Regions from separate parts of the Xanthobacter cornucopiae genome, predicted to be linked through region 2. Evidence: riboswitches for the same ligand, from Rfam matches in the RefSeq annotation. Region 2 holds a riboswitch; the other holds the start of a gene.

Region 1 (4,407 bases), 1.7 Mb from region 2:
CCGCAACCAGGCATTGGGCCGGGACAGGCCGTCTTCACGCGCGTCCCCGTGCGCATTCTTCCGCGCGTCCTGCCGCGCCGCCGCTCCCGCTTCGTCCGCGTTCATTCCACATCCCTGCAAAGGGCGTCGCCGGGCCGGCATCCGCCAAGGCGCCCTCAAGATTAGTCGAAAGCTTCAGCGGTGTCGTGGCGGGGGCGGGCGTGGCGGACCCCCGCGCGATGAGCCCCCCCGCGCGACCAGAACCCGGCCGGCGCGACGGCCGGGTTCTGGTGCCTTCGGAAGGATCGGGCGCGACGGCTATTCCGCTGCGCTCACATAAAGCTCCCCGCCCTCGGCCAGGAACTCCCGCGACTTCTCCCGCATCCCCTGCTCCCGCGCCTCGGCGGACAGGGCTTCGTCGGCCCCCTCCATGGCGCGGACCTCGGCCCGCAATTCCTGGGTGATCTTCATGGAACAGAACTTCGGCCCGCACATGGAGCAGAAGTGCGCCACCTTGTGCGCGTCCTTGGGCAGGGTCTCGTCGTGGAACTTCTGCGCCGTGTCCGGGTCGAGTCCCAGGTGGAACTGGTCCTGCCAGCGGAAGTCGAAGCGGGCCCGGCTCACCGCGTCGTCGCGGATCTGCGCGGCGGGATGGCCCTTGGCGAGGTCGGCGGCGTGGGCGGCGATCTTGTAGGTGATGACGCCGGTCTTCACGTCATCGCGGTCGGGCAGGCCCAGATGCTCCTTGGGCGTGACGTAGCAGAGCATGGCGCAGCCGAACCAGCCGATCATGGCCGCGCCGATGCCCGAGGTGATGTGGTCGTAGCCGGGGGCGATGTCGGTGGTCAGCGGGCCGAGGGTGTAGAATGGGGCCTCCCCGCACGCCTTCAACTGCTTGTCCATATTGGCCTTGATCTTGTGCATGGGCACATGGCCCGGCCCCTCGATCATGACCTGGCAGCCCTTCTGCCACGCGATGTTGGCAAGTTCGCCCAGGGTCTCCAGCTCGGCGAACTGGGCGGCGTCGTTGGCGTCGGCGATGGAGCCGGGGCGCAGGCCGTCGCCCAGCGAGAACGACACGTCATAGGCCCGCATGATGTCGCAGATCTCGTCGAACCGCTCGTAGAGGAACGATTCGCGGTGCCCGGCGAGGCACCAGCGCGCCATGATGGAGCCGCCGCGGCTGACGATGCCGGTGACGCGGCGCGCGGTGAGCGGCACATAGGCGAGGCGCACGCCGGCATGGATGGTGAAATAGTCGATGCCCTGCTCGGCCTGCTCGATGAGGGTGTCCTTGAACACCTCCCAGTCGAGCTTGAGCGGGTCGCCGCCCACCTTCTCCAGCGCCTGGTAGATCGGCACGGTGCCGATGGGCACCGGCGAGTTGCGCACGATCCAGGAGCGGATGTTGTGGATGTTGCGGCCGGTGGACAGGTCCATGACCGTGTCCGCACCCCAGCGGATGGCCCACACCATCTTCTCCACCTCTTCCGCGGTGGAGGAGGTGACGGCGGAGTTACCGATGTTGGCGTTGATCTTCACCAGGAAGTTGCGGCCGATCACCATCGGCTCCAACTCGGTGTGGTTGATGTTGGCGGGGATGATGGCGCGGCCCCGCGCGATCTCCGCGCGCACGAATTCCGGCGTGATGAAGGGCGGGATTTCGGCGCCGAAGCTCTCGCCGTCCTGAAGGGCCCCCTCGGCCCGCTCCAGTACCTCGGCGCGGCCGAGATTCTCGCGGTGGGCGGCGAAGATCATCTCCTGGGTGATGAGGCCGGCGCGGGCGAACTCATACTGGGTCGCCATCTGCCCCGGGGCGGCGCGGCGCACGGTGCGCTCGGCCGGACAGGCGGCCACCAGGCGGTCGCCGGCAAAGCCGTTGTCCTCGGGCTTCACCGCGCGCGGCACGATGGCCTCGAAGCCGCGGTTCGCCACCCAGGCCTCGCGCTGGCCATGGAGGCCGGCAGCAAGGTCGATGGCCGGCGCGCACTCGGTGTAGGGACCGGAGGAATCATAGACCCGCACCGGCGCCTCGGCCGGGTCGGAAAGCGTGATCTCGCGCACCGGCACCGCTATATCGGCGCCGGGCACTTCCACATAACGCTTGCGGGACCCGACGATGGGGCCGGTGGTGACGGTCTGTGGACCGCCCGTGTTGATCTTGCTGGGATCGACGGCTGTGGTCATGGCGCATCCTCTCTGGCACACGAGCGATCCGAACTCGCTGGGGGCAGATTGGGTGCGGCCTTCGCCACTGCGGCGGCGCGGGGCGCGTGTCGCAGGTTCCCGTCCCTCCGCCGGTATGAGCCGGATCAGGTTCAAGGGTCAGGGCGGCGCGCCCACTCTCAGCCCCCGAACTCGGGGCCCCCCTCGGAACGATGCGACTGTCCGCGCCACGGCGGGGTTTGTCAATCCACACCTGGCGGAAGGTCATCGCCGGCGACGGTTTTCCCGGCGTCCGCGTCAGGCGAAGGCGAGGATGCCGGCGGCCAGCAGCAGCTCGCCCACCAGCACGCCGGCGAACACCGAGCGGCGCAGCAGGGCGAAGCCGGCGATGCCGCCCGCCACCGCCCCCAGCCGCACCGCCAGCGGCACCACCTCCAGCGGCGCGGCCGGGGCGAACAGCAGCCGCGCCACCACCGCCGCCAGCAGCGCCGTCGCCACCGCCTTCACCCAATGGAACACCTCGCTGCCGGTCTCCAGCCGTCGCCCGGCCAGCACCGCCAGCGAGCGCCAGACCTCGGTGGGCAGGAACCCCACCAGCACGACGATCAACAGCGCCGTGCCCTCGCTCAGGGTGGCGATCATGCGCGCCTCCGCCGCCACCGGCCGATGCCATAGGCCAGCGACCCGCCCCCGACGCCGGCGATGAGCAGGTCCAGCCCGCCGTCCAGCGCTACGGCGAACGGCATGAGAAAGAAGCCGGCGGCCAGGGCCAGCCAGTCGGTGAGCCCGGTGGAATTGCGCACCATCAGCACCGAGAACGACAGCGGTGTGAGGAACAAGAGCATCGCCGCCAGAGGCCCCGACAGGCTGCCCGCCATCAGATAGCCGAGCGCGGTGCCAATCATGCTGATGGAAATGAGCATGTTGCCGAGGCCGAGGGTGAAGGGCACCCGCGCTTCGCCCGGCATGTGCGGCAGCAGCCTTTGCCCCTCCACCCACAGCGTCATCGCCACATAATGGGCACAGACGAGCTCGACCAGCAGGTTCCGGCGCGGCCCGCGCATATAGGGGGCCACCGACACCACCATGGGCAGCAGCCGCATGGACGACAAGGCGATGGCGAAGGCCAGCGCCGGCAGCGCCGAGCCGGCCACCAGCCCGCCCACCAGGATCACCTGCGCCGGCAGCGCCCACACCAGCAGCGTGGACAGCACCCCCGCGCCGATGGGAAAGCCCACCCCCTGCAGCAGCGCGCCGAAGCCGGCATAGCTGGCGAACAGCACCAGCGCCGGCACCGAAAGGCCATGCCGCGCGCCATGGAAGAACCAGCCGAGAGTGGAGCGCGCCGACCCGAGGGGATCGTGGCTGTGAGAAGGAGACCGCAGGGACATGGAAGGATCAGGCAAATCGTGGGAATGGCGGGGACGAGAGCATCGATAAGGTAGCCATAGCATCTCCGCCGGCGCTTCGACAGGCTCGCCTTGTCCCGATCCCCCGAAGCGCTTTCCCCCGGCGGCACGGTGCTGTAGGCAGGGTGCAAGAACCCTGCGGAGCGGTTGCCGCCACGGCCTCGCACCGTCATCCTGATCGCGCTGCCCCGAATCGGTCGCCTGCCCGTGCTCCGTCTCGACATCCCGTACCGCGACCCGTTCGCCCTTTTTCACGCTTTCGCCGACGTGCCGAATTGCGCGTTCCTCGACAGCGCTGCCGTCGGCGATCCGCGCGCGCGCTTTTCCTACATCGCGGTGGACCCATTCCACACCCTCGTCGCCGATGCCGACGGCGTGCGGGTGGACGGGCGGATGGTGGAGGGAACGCCCTTCGCCGTCCTCGCCCGCATGCTCGCCGCCGAGGGCGGCGCCGAGCCCCACGCGGGCGCCTTCCCGTTCCGCGGCGGCGCGGTCGGCTTCCTCGGCTACGAGCTGGGCCGCCACCTGGAGCGCCTGCCGCCCCCGCGTCCCGGGCGCCCGCCGCTGCCCGAGATGGTGATGGGGATTTACGACCTGGTGCTGGCCTTCGACCATGCGACCGGACGGGCCGTGCTGTTCTCCTCCGGCCGACCGGAGGTCGATGCCGAGCTGCGCACCCGGCGCGCCGAACAGCGGGCGGCCATGGTCCTCGACCGCATCGCCCATGCCCCCGCCGTCCCGCCCGCCCCGGACTGGACGCTGACCGGCCGTTTCGTGCCCGACCAGCCGCGCGCGGCGGTGGAAGCCTCCATCGCCCGCGTCATCGAATACATCCGCGCCGGCGACATCTTCC
Region 2 (4,407 bases):
CCTCCTCCGCCCGTCGACGCCGCCTGCAGCGGAGGCGCGCCCGGCGCGCGACCGGGTGTTTGGCCGTGCAGGCGATTATTGCATTGCAGCGAAATCCGCCTAATCTAATAGCCGGCAAATCATAGTCCGGCGGAGGCTCCGGCGACTTCACGAGAGGGAGGGGCGCGGCCATGACCTTTTCCGTCACGCTGATCGATCTCGCCGGCTACGCGGCCCTCCTGCTGTGGGGCACCCACATGGTGCGCAGCGCGGTGGAACAGGCGCTGGGGCCGAAGCTGAAGGCCTTTCTGGCCCGGGCGCTGCGCAATCGCTGGCAGGGCTTCACCGCCGGGCTCGCCATCACCGCCCTGCTCCAGAGCAGCACCGCCACCGCCTTCATGGTGTCGGGCTTCGCCGCCGCCGGGCTGGTCAATCTGGTGCCGGCGCTGGCCGCCATGCTGGGCGCCAATGTGGGCACCACCCTGATCGTGCAGGTGCTGTCGTTCGACATGGCGGCGGCGGCCCCGGCGCTGGTGCTGGCGGGGCTGCTCATGTTCCGCTCCCAGCGCGGCTCCCTGGCCCATGATCTCGGCCGCGCGGTGATCGGCCTCGGCCTCATCCTTCTCGCGCTGCACCAGCTGGTGGACCTGATGCGCCCGCTGGAGGACGCGCCCTCCCTGCGCATGCTGCTGGGGGCGGTGGCGACGGTGCCGGTGCTTGATGTGATCCTGGCCGCCGCCCTCACCTGGGCGGTGCATTCCTCGGTGGCGGTGGTGCTGATCGTGATGTCGCTGGCGAGCCAGGGCGTGGTGCCGCCCAATGCCGCCTTCGCCCTGATTCTCGGCGCCAACCTCGGCAGCGCCCTGGCGCCGGTGCTGGAGGCGGCCGGCGGCAGCGACCCCACGGCGCGGCGCCTGCCGGTGGGCAATCTCATCAACCGGGCGCTGGGGGTGGGGCTGGCGCTGGTCTTCATCGAGCCCATCGGCCGCCTCATGGTCACGCTCCAGGGCGACCCCGGGCGGGCGGCCGCGGACTTCCACACCCTGTTCAACCTCATTACGGCCGCGGCCTTCCTGCCGGTGCTCACCCCGTTCTCGGCGCTGCTGCAGCGCCTCTATCCCGACCGTGCCGACCCCGCCGACCCGAGCCGCCCGCTCTACCTGGCGCCCGGCGCCCACGAGACGCCCATCGTCGCGGTGGGGGCGGCGGCGCGCGAAGCCATGCGCCTTGCCGACACGGTGGGCGACATGCTGGCGGGCGCCCGCGACGCGCTGCTCTCCGGCGACCGCCGCCGGCTGGCGGAAACCCAGGAGATGGACGACATCCTCGACCGGCTCAACAGCGAGATCAAAACCTACCTCACCGCCCTGGATCCCGCCGAGCTGACCGCCGCCGACCGGGCGCGGGTGGACGAGATCCTGACCTTCGCCACCAACATGGAGCAGGCGGGCGACGTGGTGAACCACAACCTGCTGCTGCACGCCTCCAAGCGGCTGAAGCGCGGCCTTTCCTTCTCGCCCGAGGGCCGGCGCGAGCTGGAGACGCTGTTGAATCGCCTGGGGGAGAACGTGCGCCTCGCCGCCTCCCTGTTCCTGACCGCCGATCCGCGCGCCGCGCGCCTGCTGGCGGGGGAGAAGGCCGCCTTCCGCGCCAGCGAGAGCCTGGCCACCCGCACCCATTTCGACCATCTGCGCTCCGGGCTGGTGCATCTGGCGGAGGCGAGCACGCTGCATCTCGACCTCATCCGCGACCTGAAGCTCATCAATGCCCACATCGTCGCGGCGGCGGCCTATCCGGTGCTGGAGCGCAGCGGCGAATTGCTCACCAGCCGCCTCGCCGACGACGCCGCCAGCCATCCGGCCTGACGCCGGCCCGGCGGAAAGCACGGAAGCCGGCTTGCGATCCACGGCGCGACGTGGATAATACGCGCCCACGGCCTGGGGTGCCGCGCGCACGCGGCTGAGATCATACCCATATAACCTGTCTGGATCATGCCAGCGTAGGGAGATGCCGATGAGCGAGAGCTTGTCGTCTGTTTCGTCACCGTCCGCCGGCTCCGCTCCCGCCGGCGAAACGCGTCCACGCGTCGCCATCGTCGGTGCCGGCGTCATGGGGCTGTCCCTGGGCTGGCGCCTCGCGCGGGCCGGTTGCGCGGTGGATATTTATGAGGCCGGCGTCGCCGGGCGCGGCGCCAGCCATGCCGCCGCCGGCATGCTGGCCGCCTGCGCCGAGGCCGAGCCGGGCGAAGAGCAACTGCTGGCCCTGAACCGCGCCAGCCAGGCCCTGTGGCCCCAGTTCGCCGCCGAGCTGGAAGCCGAATCGGGCGCCAGCGTGGACCTGCGCACCGAGGGCACCCTCACCATCGGCCTCACGGCCGATGACGCGGCCCGGCTGCGGCACCTGTTCGCCCTCCAGACCGCCCTCGGCCTGCCGGTGGCGTGGCTCACCGCCGCCGCGGCGCGGCGCCGCGAGCCCCATCTCACCGGCCAGATCTCGGGTGCCATCCTCAGCGCCGAAGACCACCAGGTGGACAACCGCAAGGTGGTTGCCGCCCTCGCCACCGCCGCTGCCCGGTCCGGCGCGCGGCTGCACGAGAACAGCCCGGTTTCCCGCGTCGCCACCAGCGCCGGCAAGGCGCTCGGCGTGGTGGTTGGCGATGCGCTCCAGCCGGCCGACGTGGTGATCCTTGCCGCCGGCGCCTGGAGCCGGGGCGTGGACATCACCCCGGCCACGCCGCTGCCGGTGCGCCCGGTGAAGGGGCAGATGCTGGCCTTGCGGATGAATCCCAACGCGCCGCTGGTCCAGCACGTCATCTGGGCTCCGAACTCCTATATCGTGCCGCGCCTCGATGGCCGCCTGATCCTCGGCGCCACCACCGAGGAAAAGGGCTTCGATACCGATCTGACCGCCGGCGGCCTGCTCGCCCTTCTCACCTACGCCTGGCGCGCGCTGCCGGCGCTGGAGGAGCTGCCCATCGCCGAGCAATGGGTCGGCTTCCGCCCCGGCAGCCGAGACGACGCGCCCATCCTCGGGCCCAGCCCGGAGGTGGACGGGCTCGTCTATGCCACCGGCCACCACCGCAATGGCATTCTGCTGCTGCCGGCGACAGCCACGGTCATCGCGGATTTCGTCCTCGAGGGCCGCCTCGATGCGATCGCCGCACCCTTCGGCGCCGGCCGCTTCGCGCCGTGCGCGGCGGCGGAGTGAGCCCGATGGCCTCCGCCCCGCTGGCGCTCACGGTGAACGGCGCCGCCGAGGTGCTGGACGCCGCGACGGACGCAGCCACCCTTGCCGACCTCATCGGCGCCAAGGGCCTCGATGCCGCGCGCAAGGGCATCGCCGTGGCGCTGAACGGTGCCGTGGTGCCCCGCCGCGCCTGGGCGCAGACCACCCTGGCCGACGGCGACACGGTGGAGATCATCACCGCCAAGCAGGGCGGCTGACGGGCCCGCCAAGGCCACACCCAGAACAAACACAACACCGAGAACGCCCATGAGCACCAGCACCGATCCCCTCGTCATCGCCGGGCGCAGCTTCGCCTCGCGCCTGTTCCTGGGCACGGCTGGGTATCCGAACCAGAAGGTGTTCCTCGACGCGCTGGCCGCCTCCGGCGCGGAAATGGCGACCGCCTCCATCCGCCGCATCAGCCTCGCCGGCTATGAGGAGAGCCTGACCGAACTCATCACCGGCCGCGTTCACATCCTGCCCAATACCGCCGGCTGCCAGACCGCGAAAGACGCGGTGCTGACCGCCGAGCTCGCCCGCGAGGCGCTGGAGACCGACTGGGTGAAGCTGGAGGTGATCGGCGACCGGGAGTTGCTCTATCCCAATGTGGAGGAACTGCTGAAGGCCACAGAGGAGCTGGTGAGCCGGGGCTTCGTCGTCCTGCCCTATTGCAATGACGATCCCGTCACCTGCCAGAAGCTGGCGGACCTCGGCGCGGCCACGGTGATGCCGCTCGGCTCCATGATCGGCTCGGGGCTGGGCATCGCCAATCCGCACATGATCGAGCTGATCTGCGCGCGCTCGCCAGTGCCGGTGGTGCTCGACGCGGGCCTCGGCACCGCCTCCGACGCCGCCCTGGCCATGGAGCTGGGATGCGCGGCGGTGCTGCTCAACACCGCCGTGTCAAAGGCGCACGACCCGGTGCGCATGGCCGCCGCCTTCCGCGCGGCGGTGGAGGGCGGGCGGCTGGCGCGGCTGGCTGGCCGCATCCCGAAGAAGCTGCACGCCGAAGCCTCCAGCCCCGAATTCGGGCTGGTGGGAAGCTGAGCCGCGTGCTGCCGGCCCCGCCTCTGCTGCTCATCACCGATCGCCGCCAGGGACGCGGCGACCTCGCGGACGTGGTGGCAGCGGCCTGCGCCAGCGGCTGCCGCTGGGTCAGCCTGCGCGAGAAGGACCTGGCGGAGGCCGAGCAACTGGCCTTGT

What was found. Region 2 has a riboswitch for thiamine pyrophosphate ahead of thiO (glycine oxidase ThiO). Riboswitches for the same ligand answer to the same signal wherever they lie in the genome.
Region 1: another riboswitch for thiamine pyrophosphate. It lies ahead of thiC (phosphomethylpyrimidine synthase ThiC); the one in region 2 lies ahead of thiO (glycine oxidase ThiO).

What each region holds. Positions count from the first base shown of each region.
Region 1 covers NZ_CM195531.1:232,376-236,782, reverse strand. Annotated here, with positions in the region: gene V5F53_RS01025 (FUSC family protein) at 1-105, opposite strand, end outside; gene thiC (phosphomethylpyrimidine synthase ThiC) at 298-2,166, opposite strand; TPP riboswitch at 2,252-2,360, opposite strand; gene V5F53_RS01015 (AzlD domain-containing protein) at 2,443-2,787, opposite strand; gene V5F53_RS01010 (AzlC family ABC transporter permease) at 2,784-3,536, opposite strand; gene pabB (aminodeoxychorismate synthase component I) at 3,762-4,407, shown strand, end outside.
Region 2 covers NZ_CM195531.1:1,903,806-1,908,212, forward strand. Annotated here, with positions in the region: gene V5F53_RS08475 (Na/Pi cotransporter family protein) at 171-1,844, shown strand; TPP riboswitch at 1,908-2,004, shown strand; gene thiO (glycine oxidase ThiO) at 1,993-3,186, shown strand; gene thiS (sulfur carrier protein ThiS) at 3,192-3,422, shown strand; gene V5F53_RS08490 (thiazole synthase) at 3,472-4,251, shown strand; gene V5F53_RS08495 (thiamine phosphate synthase) at 4,257-4,407, shown strand, end outside.